Regions from separate parts of the Wansuia hejianensis genome, predicted to be linked through region 1. Evidence: riboswitches for the same ligand, from Rfam matches in the RefSeq annotation. Region 1 holds a riboswitch; each other region holds the start of a gene.

Evidence for each region. A riboswitch is a leader RNA that binds a small molecule or an ion and turns the genes downstream of it on or off. The one in region 1 is predicted to bind cobalamin.
Region 2: linked by a shared signal. The riboswitch ahead of H9Q79_RS15535 (TIM barrel protein) and the one ahead of H9Q79_RS04615 (ABC transporter substrate-binding protein) in region 1 are both predicted to bind cobalamin.
Region 3: linked by a shared signal. The riboswitch ahead of H9Q79_RS13355 (ABC transporter substrate-binding protein) and the one ahead of H9Q79_RS04615 (ABC transporter substrate-binding protein) in region 1 are both predicted to bind cobalamin.

Annotation. Positions count from the first base shown of each region.
Region 1 covers NZ_CP060635.1:1,007,072-1,012,920, reverse strand. The annotation lists gene H9Q79_RS04615 (ABC transporter substrate-binding protein) at 1-1,686, opposite strand, end outside; cobalamin riboswitch at 1,833-2,024, opposite strand; gene H9Q79_RS04610 (twitching motility protein PilT) at 2,204-2,629, opposite strand; gene H9Q79_RS04605 (D-alanyl-D-alanine carboxypeptidase family protein) at 2,737-3,762, opposite strand; gene mgsA (methylglyoxal synthase) at 3,746-4,141, opposite strand; gene H9Q79_RS04595 (FtsW/RodA/SpoVE family cell cycle protein) at 4,116-5,276, opposite strand; gene H9Q79_RS04590 (cell division topological specificity factor MinE) at 5,260-5,517, opposite strand; gene minD (septum site-determining protein MinD) at 5,528-5,849, opposite strand, start outside.
Region 2 covers NZ_CP060635.1:3,390,828-3,396,676, forward strand. The annotation lists gene H9Q79_RS15525 (DUF3783 domain-containing protein) at 1-2,593, shown strand, start outside; gene H9Q79_RS15530 (hypothetical protein) at 2,617-2,757, shown strand; cobalamin riboswitch at 2,851-3,045, shown strand; gene H9Q79_RS15535 (TIM barrel protein) at 3,452-4,432, shown strand; gene H9Q79_RS15540 (adenosylcobinamide amidohydrolase) at 4,422-5,564, shown strand; gene H9Q79_RS15545 (collagen-like domain-containing protein) at 5,700-5,849, opposite strand, start outside.
Region 3 covers NZ_CP060635.1:2,892,715-2,898,563, reverse strand. The annotation lists gene H9Q79_RS13365 (VirD4-like conjugal transfer protein, CD1115 family) at 1-2,078, shown strand, start outside; gene H9Q79_RS13360 (LysR family transcriptional regulator) at 2,026-3,093, shown strand; cobalamin riboswitch at 3,200-3,383, shown strand; gene H9Q79_RS13355 (ABC transporter substrate-binding protein) at 3,515-4,621, shown strand; gene H9Q79_RS13350 (FecCD family ABC transporter permease) at 4,640-5,656, shown strand; gene H9Q79_RS13345 (ABC transporter ATP-binding protein) at 5,656-5,849, shown strand, end outside.

The DNA of each region.
Region 1 (5,849 bases):
TCGGTTCGCGGCCCATTCCAGAGTCGGGATGCTGACGCCGTCAAACAGCTCTGAAGTATAGCCTGTGATTTCTTTATTATGAATATTTACGTTGACATAGTAAAGGATCGGGATCACCGGAAGCTCCTCAGCAGAGATTTCCTGCAGCCGCCCATATATCTCAGCCCGCTTGTCGGCATCCTTTTCATTCAACACGGATGCCAGAAGCTTGTCCACCTCCGTATTGGAATAATTCCAGTGGTAATCCACATTGTAAGAGCCTTCGGAATCCATCCAGCTGTAGAGCGTGGAATAGGGGTCTGCGCTGTTCAGCCCGGTCACGTTGATGCAAAAATCATAATCTCCGGATTTCAGGCGCTCTGTGGTAACTTCATTGTCCAACAGTTCAATGCTGATATCAATTCCTATTTCGGAGAGAGCTGACTGCATATATTCCGCCATTGCTTTCGCAGGATAACCGTCAACCACACGCTGTCCGATGATCAGTGTTGCCTGAAGCCTCTGTCCCTGGAGCACTTCATCCGCCAGCTCCTTGGCCCGGTCCAGATCATATGTTCCCTGAATTTCCTTGTAAAGAGGCGTCTGATTACTCAGCGCGCTGTAAGCGGGATAACATAGCCCCTGGTACAGTGTTTCGTTCAGCTGATCCCGGTCGATGGCACAGCTGATGGCCTGGCGGAGTTTAACATCTCCCAGATATTCTTTGGAACCATTGACATAGAGGTAATGAGTCATATGGCTTTTTGTAGGTTCAATCTCGAATCGGTCGTCGCTTTCTGCCAGCTTAGCGGCTGCGTCTACCATAATTGCGCCGTTATCCATGAGACCCATGATTTCTCCTGAAACAAGCGCGGAATAGCGGGTTTCCGAATCGGGGATACAGTTCACGCGGTAGCGTTTTACTTTTCCTGGATTATCACCCCAGTAATTATCATTTCTTACAAAGACCGCGTACTGGTCCTGTACATGCTCTTCGATCATATAACGGCCGGTCCCGACAACCTGAGAAGTGATTTCCCCTGTCTGTGGGTCAAAGCAATTGGGGCTGATCATTGGACTTCCGTAGTCACCGAGAAGTGCGTCCAGAGTGGTAATCGGCTCATTGAAGACGAACTTTACAGTATAATCATCCACCTTTACAATTTCCTTCAGATTGGGAAAGGACTTATCAATGCTGAGGGAAGTATAGGTAGAGGTCAGTGGACCTGTCTTATAGCGTTCAATATTCTGGATGCATACATCCGCATCAAACTTTACCCCATCGGTGAAGACAGCGTTTTCTGCCAGATGAAATGTCCACTCTGTGCAGTCATCGTTGAATTCCCACGATTCTGCAAGTCCAGGCTCCAGCGCATGGTTGTTATTAATGACCAGAGGTTCCCAGACCTGAGCGGAAAGATTTACATAAAACGCATCTCCCTCTCCGGGAATCATATCCCTGACAGAGCCCAGAACAATTTCTTCGGTCTCATTTTTGACTTCTGCCGTTTCCTGACCGGAACTGCTGACCGCAGCAGAAGAAGCGCTGCCGGCCGGGGCGGAAATTGAGCTTGTGGCCGGACTGCCGCCGGAAGGCTGGCTGCCGGAAGCAGACGTATCAGCGGTCCCCCCGCAGCCAGCCAGCAATCCAGCGGCAAGTACCGCGCCCAGCAAAACGCCTGAGAGTTTTTTCCAATTTTGTTTCATAAGTTCCTCCTTTTCTTCTGTGTCTCTGAGTCGGGTCATAAAATTTAAACGTTCTGATACAACAAAAATAGCACCGCCGTGAGGCAGTGCCATATGTAAATATCCAAATTTCTTCTTCAATTTACCTGTTTTTCCCCACCGAAAACACGTTGATACGATGCAGGGCAGGTCTCCTGGCTTAAATCGTCACGGTCTTCGCCTTCCCAGCCTGTAACCGGCCAGTGGCATTCAGAAGATCGCATAATTATCACAGTAAAGCGGGCTGCTACAGATTCTACACTGTATTCCCTATTAAACGCCGGCATTTCTCCGGCGTACCGCTGCATGCTGGTTATTAAATTGTCCAGAGTTATTTTAACATAACCCTAATGAAAATCAACTCATTTTTTTCTTAACGAGGATATAAGAAAAAACTTATACCTCCGTTTCGTGGCTGCCGTCCGGGGTTTCATAGTAAATAAATCAGGAACAATTCCGCCGGGCAGAATTATTCCTGATTTATGCTTATGGTATGTATTTATAAAGCCAGAATAACCTTTTCCTGAAGACTGGCACTCAATTCCTCTTTATCCATGGAAACGCTGAGAATAAAATCAACATTGAAAATTTTGCTGACATTCTCCAGCTGGCTGACACAATCGTCGATCATAGACTCGTTGCCTTCCAGTCTGGATAAACGCAGAAAACTGTCCAGATACATCTGCTCCAGATCATGATCCTGAGAAAGGATACCGCAAATGAAACCGATAAACTCATCGCTGTTTTTCAGCGGGTAGATAGAAACATCAATCAGACGGACTTTATTGTTTAACTCATACATGTGTTTGGAACTCTTGTCTAGATAGACAATGTTGCCGTTGGCAGCTTTAATCGCTGTATTTACCTTATCCAGAAGGTATTTGGTCTTTCCCTTTCCTTTTTTACCGACAATTAATTGAACCATAGCAGTTTCCTCCTTGGACTAATATTAGTAATTTGACTAAAAACTTCTTAGTTCATGCTCTAATTATAGTGTATTTGAACAAAAAATACAAGCAGAATTCAAAAAATTTAGGAATTAATTTGCATCAATAGTTTATTCATATCCTCATAGAGAATAGACCTGTTATCTGCATTTAATATGACTGCCATATATGGGACGCCATAGGCGTTCTGGGCGATAATTGCCAGGCATGCTCCCGCTTCACTGGTAGTCCCTGTTTTGCCTCCCAGCAAATTTACATTTTTGGGGGCAGTCTTCTCACCTGTCAGGTATTTATCCGTTGAATCCAGACGGAAAGAAACCTGGCTTCCGTCCCCCCGGGTGACCTTCAGATGATACATATTCATCTGTATGGCATCTGTAAAAGCACTGTAGCGGAAAGCTTCGTTCAGCATCAGATATACGTCATATGCCGTCGTATAGTGACTGCCGTCGTGCAGGCCGTGAGGATTGATAAAATGAGTCCCTGTCATGCCCAGTGCCAGGGCTTCCTCATTCATCATTTCAACAAAATGATCGACAGTCCCTCCAATCTGGCGGGCAATTGCCATGGCCGCATCGTTGGCCGAATAGACCACAAGGGCATGGAAAAGCTGATCCATCGTTACAATATCGCCTGCAGCCATACCACTGACCTGAGAGCCCTCTTCCAGAGCAAAATCTCCTTCAGCCATGACAACCTGGTCTTCCATCGTACCATATTTTACGGCAAGTATCGCAGTCATAATTTTGGTAATGCTGGCAGGATATGCCTGGTCATAGATCCCCTGGGCAAAAAGCGCTTCTCCCGTGTCCAGATTAAACAGCAGCCCTTTTTCCGTGTTGCCCTGCAGCATCACATCAGGCAGTACAACTGCTCCCTCTGATACACAGAGGCCGGAAGCGAACGCCGGCGCCTTCTGCAGAGAAAACTCAGAGCCTTTCCCGGAGTTCTCCGCTGCCTGTGGTGAATAGGACTGGGAGAGATCCATTTCCCTGTCCTGTTTGATCAGCAGGATAACAAAAATGGCGAACAAAACCACGATGCAGATCACTGTGCCGATCAGCACCCGGTTCAGGATATGAATATTCTTCCGATTATCTGTAGATTTCACGCCACTCCATCTCTCCCCGGTCTAATGATTTCACCAGCATCTCGGCTGTCGCCAGATTAGTCGCCAGCGGAATGCTGTGTATGTCACAGATACGAATTAAATGTTTGGCATCCGGTTCGTGGCTTTTAGGGCTCTGCGGGTCACGCAGAAAGATCAGCAGGTCGATATCGTTCTGTTCGATCTGTACTGCCAGCTGCTGAACGCCGCCCACATGGCCGGCCAGATATTTGTGAATGCTCAGCCCGCAGGCCTCTTCGATCATCCGTCCGGTTGTGCCTGTAGCGTAGAGCTCATGCTTTGACAGAATGGACCGGTATGCGATACAGAAATTCTGCATCAATATCTTTTTTTCATCATGCGCGATGAATCCGATGTTCATAGGCTTTTTCACCTCCGTAATAATTTCGGTTCTGAAGTCCGACATTGAGTACCAGCCCCATTCCAATGAACAGGCTGAACAGGGAAGTCAGCCCATAGCTGACAAAAGGCAGTGGTGTTCCTGTATTGGGCAGAAGGCCGGTCGCGACACAGATATTGATAAAGCTCTGGACGGCAACCAGCGAAGCTACCCCGCAGCAGATCGTATGCCCTGCTGAATCCTTTGCCCGCCTTCCCATTCGGATACATTCATATACAATGAAGAAAAGCAACAGAAGTATGGCAAAACAGCCCACAAATCCCAGCTCCTCTCCTGCTACCGCAAAGATAAAATCATTCTGTATTTCAGCTACAAAATTCCCTTTGTTGGAAGAGGAAACCTTGTTATTATTCAGGCCCTTTCCCGTCAGCTGACCGCTTCCTATGGCTGTAATAGAGTTATTCTGCTGTATGGCAGATTCTGAATACTCCTCGTTCTCCGGGTCCAGAAAGGTCATGATCCGCTCTTTCTGATAGGAGTCGATGATTTCAAGATCGGTCTGTGTGATCAGGAAAAATGCGATCAGGATCAGCGGAATCACTACCAGGAGGATTCCTCCGATGATTTTATAGCTCAGCCCCGCCACATACATCAGGATACAGAAAATAATCCCTATGGTGATGGTGTTTTTCAAATCCGGCTGCCGGATTACCAGCGCCAGAGGTATGGCCAGTAAAATCACCGCTTTTACAATCGTCTTCAGCGTGTTCAGATCCTCTTCGTGTTTCATCAGGAACATCGCAAAGAACAAAATCAGCATGATTTTGGCCACTTCCGTAGGCTGGAACTGGAAGCCGTTATCCCCGCCGATCTGTATCCAGCGGGATGCCCCCTTTTTGGTATCCCCGGTCACCAGGACCAGCAACAGCAGCCCCAGATTCAGGATATAGATCAACCAGTAAAAGTTAAGGATCCAGCTGTAGTCCATCAGAGATACGATGAACATCAGGATCAGGCCGCCGATTACCCCGACCATCTGCCTCTTCTGCAGTGCCGGATCGGCGGAACCCACCAGCAGAATGCCAAAGATACTGATAGCCACCAACAGTAGTATCAGTCTGAAATTGTAGTCTTTAAGCTTATATTGTTTTAGCATGCGTATCCTCTGTCTTCTGTATCGGTACCTTGATTGTCATGACGGCCGGCGAATAATCGATCTGAATCGTTATAGCCGCTTCATCTGCCGGTAAATACCGGTTGATCGTCATTGTCAGGTCATTTTTCAGCATTTGTATATTTCGGGGAGAACAGGCCAGCCGTTCAGCGCTCAGCAGGGTTGCCAGCCGTTCCCGGGCTACCGTACCGGAAAATTGTTTCCGTTCATGAAACATACCCATGAAATGCCTCCTATTTTTTGAAAATGCGCCGGAAGAAGCCTTTTTTTGCCGTCAGCTCCAGGTATGGCACTTCTTCCCCGTTGATCCGGCGGCTGATATTCTGGTAGGCAGTTCCCGCGGCTGAAGCCGAGCCTGTGATGGGTTCGCCCTGGTTCGTGGCAACAACCACATGCTCATCGTCCGGAATGACCCCGATCAGCGGTACAGCCAGGATCTCTTCCACATCCTCCACCGACATCATTTCCCCCCGTTTCACCATATCCGGGCGGATGCGGTTGATGACCAGAGAAATATCTCTCAGATCGGAGGCCTCCAGAATACCGATAATTCTG
Region 2 (5,849 bases), 1.6 Mb from region 1:
AGCTTCCGGTGAAGCCACCGTAGTTGTGGCCGGCTGTGAAGAGTTTCAGGGAGGCAGGCTGATACTGACCACCGGCCCTGCTGGTGAATTAGACGCGGACAGCCGGAAACAGATCGGAAGCGTTACATTTACCGGAGAGGGAAGCTATACAATCTCACTTACCCAGGGAGGGCTGAAAGCCGGAGAGACGATTTTGCCGCATCTCTACTTGTATGATGCTGAAACTGATGCTGTCAAATACAAATACGGAGATCCTGTCCTTATCACGTCGGAGGGAGGGGATGCTGTAAAAGCCTCAGTGGAAATCGTGACTTCCCAGGTCCGGGCAGACAGAGAGGATATCTGGGTGACAGCCAATTTTGACAGTACATCGACGGGGCGGCTGGATCTGTACTGCTATGCCGGAGAAGGTTATACAGAAGAGGATCTCATATACAGTGGAGACGTGACCCCGGGACCAGGCAGTCAGAAAATAATATTTGGCAGCGGAAAGCTGGAAGCAGGAGAAAAACTGACGGCGGTTCTCGCCCTTTCAGACGGATCGGAGACGGCCTCCGGAACAGTGACCGTACAGGCGGTTCCTGAAAAGCAGAAACCGGCAGCCCATATTCTGGACAGCCAGATTACAGAAGGCGATACGTATATGAAGGTTTCTCTGACCTTTGATCCCGGTGCGGAGCAGGCGTCCTATAAGCTGTACCAGTTTACCGGTGAGACGCTGGATCAGAATACAGATATGGTAATTAACGAGAGATCACTTTACAGGAGTGAGACAAATAAATCCCTGTATCTTGGAACAGGAAAGCTGAAAGCAGGGGCTAAGCTGCAGGTGGTGCTCACCGTGGACGGGGCGGAAGCATTGTCTGAAACAGTAACCGTAGAGCCTTCTCCGGACTGGGGCACTCCCTATGCGGCTTTCGATGTGTCGGCGGTGAAGGCCGATGCTGACAGCATTGCAGTCACCGTGGATTATGCCGATGACTATCTGGCGATGGGTGAGGAGTTTTACTGTGACGTAACTATTTACCAGTTTTCCGCAGCTTATACAGACGAGGAATTTGAAGAAGGAGAGATGTGGGAGCAGTACGGGCGCGTCACCCGTGTGGGACAGGTAAATTCCACGAGCGGGCAGGAGACCAGGGGAAAAATCACAGTACCGGTAAAAGATGGCGTTGTACTGACCCCTGGAGACCGGGTGATAATCAAGCTTCGTCTGCCTCATGCAGAGTGGGAAGGTGAGGAGGTTGATTATCTGTCGGCATCAGTGCCTGTTATTAGTCCGGATGAAGAAGTGCCGGATTATAAAGTCGTACTCTACAACCTGGGTGAGGAAAGCTCGCGGGGTGCGCGTCTGCGCACCATCCTGAACAACCTCGGCATCCCGGCAGAGACTATGGAATACGGTCATCTGAATGAATCTGTAGGATATCTGGCCGGCTTGGAGGGCTATGAGTCTGCTGTTGAACCATATACAGGAGTAAATTATACTACAGAGTTTATGCTTATGTGCAATCTGCCGGAATCCCTGCTGGACCGGTTCCTTGATGCTATGACAGATGGCGGGCTGCGCATTGACCATAAGGCGATTGTCACGGAATATAACCGGGAATATCTGTTTTATGAACTGATTGGAGATATCGAAGAGGAGCACGATGTCTTCCAGGCCTTGCTGGCTCTGGGAAATATGGTTAAAGAAGCAGAAAAACTTTTAGAAGATACGTATGGGGAAACAGAGGGCTGGGCGGATTTCCAGACTGCCCTCAGTGAAGCCAGAGAAATCCTTTCATCTAATGAACCTCCGCTTGCCAGTCTTCAGTCAGCGTACTCTGCGCTTAAAGAGCAGTATCTGGAGCTGACAGGCATGACAGAAATAGAGGGAACTGCCGTTATTACAGTTGAAAAAGAAAACAGCGGCGCCTATAGCATGACTGTCCGTGTTAAGGATGGCCCGGAGGACGCAGAATATGAATACAGCTGGAGCAGCGGTGAAAAAAGCCAGACACTGACAGGAGTGCCTGCAGAGAGTCTGATTTCAAATACGGTTACTGTGACAGGCGTAAATATGTTTGGTAAACTGACAGCTCAGCTGCAGGTCCCTGAGAGGCCAAACGTGTCCGTTATGGTGAGAAACCAGGGTATCCAGCTGAACTGGGCAGCCGCCTCCGCTGCCGATAACTGTCCGGCTCCGGAGAATTACAGTATTGTTGTATATGCCGGTGAACAGCTGGTGAAAACTTATGAGCGCGGAGGTCAGGATACTTCCGCATACCTTGAAGGCTTAGAAGAAGAAACCACCTATACGGTTAAAATGTACGCCGTCAGCCCGGTGGGACGCAGCGATATGGCCATACTGGCTGTCACAACCGGTAAAGCGGAGCAGGGCGGACCCGGACAGGCCGAAAGCGGCGGTCAGGCACAGATACCGTCTGTGAGTCCCTCGGTGATGCCTGCAGCGGCGCTGACCTCAGGGAAGAAAACCTCCTCCTCCGTAAACACCTCTGACAGAACCTCCCTGCTTGTCTGGAGCGCATTAGTCCTCATGTGCGGGGCCGGAGCCGTTGTCATGGGCGTTCGGAAGAAAAAAATGAAATAAAATATTGGCCGGTGAGAGGGGAGGTGTTTGGATACCCGGACGAAAGGCTGGCGGGAGACGGGGCGGAACAGGGGCGCGCCAGCTTGCTGGCGAGAGCCGTTGTACCGTCTGGAACAGCCAGAAAAGCAGCGGGTATCTATCATCCTCTCGCCATAAAACCATAATTTAACTATAAGTGGATTCTTTGTGTCCATAAAAAATACATGAGATGTCTTGACAGAGAGTATGTCTGATGGTAATATTATGTTGTGTATAAATTCCATATCAACGTTGCAAGTGCATCTGCATGAGAATCATGTCGGTGAAAAGGGAATTGGGTGAGAAACCCGAGCGATCCGGTCACTGTAATCAGGGAGTACGACGCGGTTATCCATTGTATGTTTTTACATATGAGAAGGGGCGTCACGCGATGATCTGTAAGCCAGGAAACCTGCTTGTTCCGTATAAGGTTGAAGCTTCCGAGCAAAGTTTTCCATCTATCCATCAGATATGGAATGCCTGATAGAGTATTCACTCAGCCGGGAACCTTCGAGCGGGATTTATGCACCGTTTAAACGGCAGGGTGAGATACTTCGGAGTCGGGTACACTGTTTATACCGCATCATTTTCCTCCGCAACGAATGATGGTCCGGTTTTCCGCTTGACAGCGATCGGGCGCCGAAGTCATTCTCCCCACTTTAATTGTTATCCTCCCTGAGCGGGAGCTTTTTTTTTGCAGATAACTGCACAGAAGAAAGTTGTTCCTGCTGGGAAAAACGCAGGGCACCCCATAATGTATGCCCTGTGGGGGCCAGAGGTGTTTGAGCGGGAAACTATGAGCAGGAGCGGAAAAAACAGTGGTACAGGAGTACGGGACAGATGAAAAAGATGATTAACATTACGGATTGCAGTTTTGATACAGACCGTTACAAGGATGGACAAGATGCTGCTGATTTCGTGCGCAGGTTCTGCTGTGATGGTTTTGAACTGATGCATTGTATTGGCGGGAAGCTGGATTTTTTTCCGTCAGAAGATATTGTAGGAGTTCATCTGAGGTTTTTTAATGAATGGATTGACCTGTGGAAAGGAGACATGGCTGCACTGGAAGCGGAATATGACACGCTGAAGCAGGCAGAGGAGGTATTTGGCAGTCTGGAGCGGGAAGGGATGATAAAACCTCTGACCGAAGATTTGGAGACGGCCAGGAGACTGGGGGCTTCTTATGTTGTATTTCATGTTAGTGATGTGAAAATGACAGAGCTTTTTACATACACTTTCAGTCACACGGATGAAGAGGTAGTGGATTACACTGCGGAACTGGTGAACGACTTGCTGGATGGAAAGGGTTATGAATTTGATTTTTTAATGGAAAATCTCTGGTGGCCAGGGTTGACTCTTACCAGGCCTGAGATTACCAGGCGGCTTCTGGATCAGATCCATTATCCTAAAAAAGGGATCATGCTGGATACGGGACATTTGATGCATACGAATCTGGAGCTTGCGGCACAGGAAGAAGCTGTTGATTATATCCTGGATATGGTGCGTGCGCACAGTGATATGATCCCCTATATGAAAGGAATACATTTGAATCAGAGCCTGACCGGGCAGTATGTTAAAGATTTGCTGAAAAAAAGGGATGAAATGCCTAAGACACACAAAGAGCGGGTAAGCGCCTGTTATGAACATGTATTTCAGATTGACGGGCATTTCCCCTTTACCACGCCAAGAGTCCGTGAAATTATAGAGGCAGTTGCACCGGATTATCTGACTTATGAACTGATTACCAGCGACAGGGAGGAGCATGAGGAAAAGCTGCTGAGACAGTGTGAGGCCCTTGGAGTAATGGTTGATGGAGTGTAAGAGATTGAAAGGGAATAAAATCATGAAAATATTTCAATTACCTGGTGGAGACGAAGTACATCATTATAAAAAATCACTGGTTGTTTGTTTTAAAGGGAAGCGCAAGGTGCTGAGTACCGGACCGAACAATGGAGGATACCGTACAGACCTGCGGGCTGTATTTAATAATGACGGCAATCCGGGTCCGGGTATGGCCTGCACTATGCGGGCGGATACCTACCGGGAACACATGGATATCCTGGCTTTGGAGGATCTGGGTCTGGACCCGGAACACTGTTCGGGGCTGTCTACGGCTGCCAGTATGGACAATGTGTCTGTTCAGACGATGTCATACGAAGATTTTTCTGTGACAGCCATAGTGACCGGAGGTATTAAAAATAATGCCGGGCGGATCGGCGACCCGGCGACCTGGCATGAAAAGTCTGAGGCATCTTATCAAGTAAAACCAGGAACCATAAATATTATTTTGTATATTGATGCGGATCTGTCGGAAGGAGCTCTGGCACGGGCTCTGGTATCCTGTACGGAGGCGAAAACGGCGGCGATTCAGGAGCTTCTGGCGCCCAGCCGCTATTCCAGAGGACTGGCTACCGGATCGGGAACCGATGGCACAATTATTGTATGCAATGCGGAGTCTGACACTTACCTGACCAATGCAGGAAAACATAGTAAGCTGGGTGAGTACATCGGAAAGACTGTAAAAAAAGCAGTAAAAGAAGCACTTTATCTTCAGTCAGGCCTTTGCCCGTCTTACCAGCATAACATACTTAACCGGATGGACCGTTTTGGCATCACAGAGGACAGCCTTTGGGCCGCTTTTCAGGGAAGACAGGCGGAAGGAGTCATCTCCAGAGCAGAGTTTGAAGACCGGCTGGATCATATTAAAACAGATAATACGCTGGTTACATATACCTCTCTGTACGCCCATCTGCTCGATCAGCTGGACTGGGAGCTACTAAGCCCTGAGGAAGCATGGGAAGCGGGTACACAGATGCTGTGCCTGGCAGGCCTTCAGGAAGAGATGACGGAAAAGGAGTCTTTGGTACAGCCCGGGGAGAGAGAGGCATGCATATGCCGAATGGCAGAGCAGTATTTGGAAAGACTGATTAACAGGATCATAAACTATTCGTAAAATAGACCGATATACAGGAACAGGAGGCAGCCCTGAGGGCTACCTCCTGTTTGGAACTTCAGAAGAAATAACTCCAGTTCTCTATGAGTGGGGAACCAATGTATCAGCGGCACAGTCTACGCATGATGCGTTGGTTTAATCTCCAAGACGGTATACAGTGAGAGCCCGGTCCGTAACGGTAAATCCGTCAGTTTCAACAACGACTGTCAGAGTGGATGGTGTCTGTGCCACCTGGAATGGTACATTAGTTGAGAGCGTTCCAACTTCCGTTGAAGATGAGAACGT
Region 3 (5,849 bases), 1.9 Mb from region 1:
TGGCTGGAATGTTGCTTATCAGCTATTACCTGTCCGGTTTGTTTTGCTATGAGGATTTGTCATTTTCAAACATGCAGGGGTATGCCTTGTATATTATCCGGCATCCGTTTACTATCTGGTGGAATGAAAAGACGCCGGCCTGTCTGTGTGTTGGTTTCCTTATCTGGATTTTTCTGGCCCTGTACTTGCAGACCCATTATCGCAATTTTCACAGCGGTTGTGAGTATGGAACAGAGGAGTGGGCGGATGTCCGGGCACTGGATAAAAAACTCCGGGATAAAGATCCGCAGAAAAACCGGATCTTAAGCAGGCATCTTGCAATTACGCGGGAAGGAGAGGCAAAGCTATCCAATAATAATATGCTGGTCATTGGAAGCAGTGGAACCTATAAAACGAATTCCGTTGTAACGCCAAATTTATTGCAGGCGTCCTGTAATTATATCGTGCTGGATGTAAAAGGGGAGCTGCTGTATCGATATGGAAACTATTTAAAAAGTCAAGAATACACCATTCGATGTCTGAACTTAAAGGAGCCGGATCGTTCGGATCGGTTTAACCCGTTTGAGTATGTGGAAACCGAGGAGGATATTATCCGGATGATTGCGGCCATTCAGGATTCCCTGACCCCGCCGGATGTGGCCAAGGGTGACCCATTCTGGCAGGATGGGGCCTGTTTGTATTTGCAGTCTGTATTTTTCCATGAATGGGCAGTTGCAAAAGAGGAGGGGAGAGTAGGCAATATGAATCAGATTATGCAGCTGGTCAATGATGAAGCGACACTTGCAACAGATCATCCGACGGAAGAGGGGGATAATCCACCTACGGTGCTGCAGCTAAAAATGGACAAGTTGGCGGAAAAATATGGCCCGGATCATCCGGCTGTCCGAGATTACCGAAAGTTAAAGCGCGGCGCAGAGGAAACCGTAAGAAGCATTATTATCATTGTCAATGCGATGCTGAAGTTGTTTGAAACTGAGGGAATAAAACGAATTTTTTCCGGGGATGACATCCATTTGCGGGAGTTTGGAACAGGTGTTGGCGGGACAGTAGAGCATCCAACCAATCAGAAAATAGCACTGTTTTTATGTGTCCCGGATGATGATAAATCTTTCAATTTCATTTGTTCGACACTCTATACGCAGGCACTAAGCGTTCTGATGCGAATGGCCGATGAAGATTTCCGTGACAGGGGAGGAAGTTTGCCGATCCCATTAGAGATCTGGATGGATGAATTTTACGCGGGTGCCAGGCCCTATGCGGTGGACAGTTTAATGGGCGTTGTACGCTCCCGGAATATTGCCCTGATTCCGATCCTACAGTCTGTGGCGCAGCTAAAAACCCTGTATCCGGGGGATAAATGGCAGATCCTGATGGACAACTGTGCGGTGCTTATGTACCTAGGCAGCGGATCCGGAGCGCTGGAAACTCACAAATATATATCAGAACTCATTGGCAAAATGACGATTGATACGGCCAGTGACGGGCAGTCCGGGAAAAGTGGTAGCGTAAATTATAATCGGACCGGCCGGGAACTGATGACACCATCGGAGGTTCGCCGGATGGATCGGAAGGAGTGTATTATTTTTCTAGAGGGGCAGCTCCCGGTTCGGGATCGGAAAGCCCTTCCCTGGGAGATGCCAGAAAAAGAGGGCCCGTATCGAAGCGCAATCGCCTTGAATAAAAGCGGAGGTTATGAGCATCCTGTGAAGGTAATCAAGAATAGCCGGGGGCTGGCCCATACCATACGGGAAGATGCGGAAACTCCGATGGTTCTGGAGTGGTTAGAAACACCAGAGGATAAGGGAGCTGTAAAAATCCAATTATCAGAAGCTGATTTCCTGCATCTGAATCTACATCCCCAGGAAGAAACAACGCAAGAACATGAAAAAGATGTGCCGATGGTCGGTACAAAACTCCCAATCGATTTCAGCCAGCCCTTGTGGGCGTGCATCTTAGCATTTGTGAAGCGAGTTGGAACAGAAGAAATGGATCAGATTTTGAGCGCTTTGGAACGAGGGGAGCAGGATGCAGAGATTAAAAGGCAAATGGCAGAAATCCAAGAGAGAAAGGCTTTTTGACATCACAATGCCTGTTATTTATCTGTCAGAAGATGCGGCAGATACAGGCAAAAACATTTCCAACGGCGGCGGTCTGTGCTATAGTAGTAGCACAAGGAGGAGAAAAAAGATGCAGAACGGGATTTTTGACGTGACGCTACGGCAGATTCAGTATTTTTTAACTGTGGCCGAGGCGGGAAGCATCACCCAGGCTGCGGAACGGCTGTATATCGCCCAGCCCCTGCTCAGCAAGAAGATGATCGCCCTGGAGGAGCAGCTGGGGCTTCCGCTGCTGGCCCGGGAGGGGCGCAGCGTCCGGCTAACTAGGGCGGGGAAACACCTGTATGAGATGTGGAAGAAAATGCTGGACAGCTACAAACGGGACCTGGCGGAGGCCAGCCGCCTTCAGCGGTTTGAGATGAGCAATTTTTCCATCGGCTGTTTTCCCGTGCTGAATACCTCCGGATTTCTTTTTCCGTTTGTGGAAGGTTTGGCCCGGCGGAAGCCCGATTTGGACATTCGGGTCAAACGAGAGAACCGCGCCTTGCTGCTGGAGGACCTGCAGAAAAAGGAGCTGGACATGGCCTTTCTACTGGAAACGGATATTCCCGAGGGCCAGGACTGCTTTGAGACCAAGAAGGTGGGAACCTGCCCGCTGGTGGCGGTGGTTCATGAGAAAAGTCCTCTGGCAAAGCTATCCGCCATGACCTACGATGACCTGAACGGTCAGCGGCTGATTTTTGGACAGCCAGAGAACAGCCCTCAGAAGCAGTGCGGCATCCACCGTCTCTGCGTAGAACATCAGGTCAGGCCGGAATCGGTTCGTTATGTGAACAGCGATGTGACGGCTGTCGTACAGGTGGAAATCGGCCAGGGAATTACGCTGGGGCCGAGGCTTTTCTATCCTGAGGACAACCGCCGGGTGCGGCTGATTCCCTTCTGCGAGGAGCAGAGTATTATGGCGGTATGGAATAAAAGGGACATAGAGGAGGTCAAGAAACTGATTCGGGAATTTTTGAATGACAGCGCACGGTGAACGGCAGCGAACAATATGATTTTGGAATAAATATATGCCGATTTGATACTTTACAAAAAGAAGAAGAATCGGCTATACTTAGCCTGTACTTTCGAAAGTAAAACAGAATAGGGACAACTTGCAGGGTACACAGCTATGCTGTGTTGAAAAGGGAATGCAGTGAGAATCTGCGGCAGCCCGCTTTACTGTGATAATTATATCTGTTCCAAGACGCCACTGGGATTCGTTCCTGGGAAGGCGGAGCAGATGACGATTTCAGCCAGGAGACCTGCCTTGCGAGAAAAAACATTGCTTTTTGGTGGGAAAAAGAGTGGCCTGAGTTGGAAAACTGTGAATCGCCATTGTATGCAATGGGGGTTCTTTTTATTTGGGCAGACACAGAGCCAGAAGCATCTTTATGGAAGGACAGGAGGAAAAAATCATGAGTCGAATGAAAACAAGAATGTTGGCGGTAATGGCGGCGCTGTCTCTGGGAGCGGGACTGATGGCCGGATGCGGCGGAGGGGGCGATGCGTCCAGCTCCGGCTCGGCGGTCACATCCTCCGGGACGGAGGCTGCGGATTCTTCCGGCACATCATCGGAGTCGGCTTCTGTGAGTGCGTCGTCGGGGGAGGACAGCGCCGCGGATTCAGCCGCCTCGTCCGGCTCCTCCGGGGAGACGGCAGAGGCGTCCTATCCCCGGGAGCTTCAGGTATCCGAGGATACGACAGTTATACTGGAGAGCCGTCCGGAGCGGGTGGCGTCCCTAGTGTTCGGCACGGATGAAATGCTGCTGGGGCTGACGGACGCGGAATTTATTGCGGGCCTGTCGGGCCTGGACAACGGCTGCGCCTATCTGGCGGCCGATGCTTCGGTTTATGAGGATATTCCCAGAATCAACGAAAACGCGGAGATTCTGATGGACCTGGAGCCGGATTTTATCATTGGTTCCAGTTGGGTGGACGAGGACCTGAAGGCGCAGATTGCGGATAGCGGCATCCCCTTCTACGGCTATACGACGCCGAAAACCCTGGAGGAGCAGGTGCAGATTGTGAAGGATCTGGGCTACCTGCTGGGCGATGATGAAAAGACAGAGGCTCTGGTTCAGGATATGGAGGAACGGATTCAGGCGGTGGAGACCGTGGCGGACGGGATCGCGGAAGAGGATAAGGTCCGGGTTATGGCTTACAACATGCACGAGAGCAGCAATGCCCTGGGAACGATTTTCGACGATATGGTGACGACGGCGGGAGCGGTCAATGTGTCGTCTGAGGCCGGACTGGAGGGAACGGCGAAGATTTCCAAGGAACAGATCGTGGAAATGAATCCGGAGGTCATCATTCTGGTGGAGTGGGCTTCCGATACGGACGAGGAGTTCCAGGCCTTTGTGGAAACCCTGAAAAGCGACGAAAGCCTGCAGACGGTAGATGCGGTGAAGAACGGAAGAATTTACGCCTCCACGGACAACTCCATCACGAACGTTTCCCAGTTCGCGGTGGACGGGCTGGAGTTTATCGCAGAGAGTTGCTATCCGGATCTCTATAAATAATAAGGGAAGGCCTGGCATATGAGAAAAAAGCGCGTATTTATCGTTTTGGGCTTTGCGCTGGCCGTCATATTCATCCTGGGGCTGGTCATCGGTTCGGTGGCCATGCCTCTGGAGGAAACAGGGAAAATTCTGGCCAATGAGCTGTTCGGGGCAGAATTTCCGGTCTCGGAGGCGCGAACCAACATTCTCTTCAACATCCGTTTTCCACGGGTGCTGCTGAGCATGCTGACCGGCATGGGTTTCGCCGTATCCGGCGCGGTCATCCAGGGCGTGTACAAAAACCCTATGGCGGATACGGGTGTGCTGGGTATTACCAGCGGAGCCAGCCTGGGAGCTATTCTGGCCATTGCCACAGGGCTTTCGGCGGCCACCTTTCTGGCCATGCCGCTGATGGCGGTGGCGGGCGCGCTGTTGACGGCCTTCGGGGTGTTCAGCTTTTCATCGAGGAAGGGAAAGGTTTCCGTCCTCACGCTGGTGCTGGCGGGAATCGCCGTCAGCACCTTTTTGCGCGCCATGGTTTCGCTGATCCTGAGTTATATGGAAGAGGGACAGATGAAGGAATACCTATACTGGTCCATGGGAAGCCTGTCCTCCACCCGATGGGAACATGTGAAGCTGGTGGTTCTGCCGATTCTGCTGGGCACAACCTGGCTTTTCTGGCACGCACGGAAGCTGAATATCCTGATGCTTGGAGAGGAAGAGGCCCAGTCGGTGGGGCTAAACCCCTACCGGAGCCGGAAACAGTTCCTCTTTGTGACCAGCCTGATCACAGCCATGGCGGTCTGTGTCAGCGGCGGTATCCAGTTTGTGGGGCTTGTCATCCCGCACATCATCCGCCTTCTGATAGGGGCGGACAACCGCTATCTGATCCCCGCCAGCGCCATGGGCGGCGCGGTGTTCCTGACGTTCTGCGACCTGCTGGCCAGGACTATCGCGGTTCCGGCGGAAATCGCGGTGGGTATCCTCACGGCGGTGATCGGAGCGCCGTATTTTCTCTATCTCATCTATCGCAGCAGAAAGGAGCAGGCACGTTGATGGAACCGGGAGTCGAATTAAAACACATTACCTTTCAGGCCGGCGGCCGCACGATTCTGAAGGATATTTCCCTGTCTGCCGACCGGGGCTGCTTTGCCGGGGTGCTGGGGGCGAACGGCGCGGGCAAAACAACCCTTCTGAAATGTATCAACGGGATTCACGCTTGCTCTGGGGAGGTGCGCGTCTGGGGCAG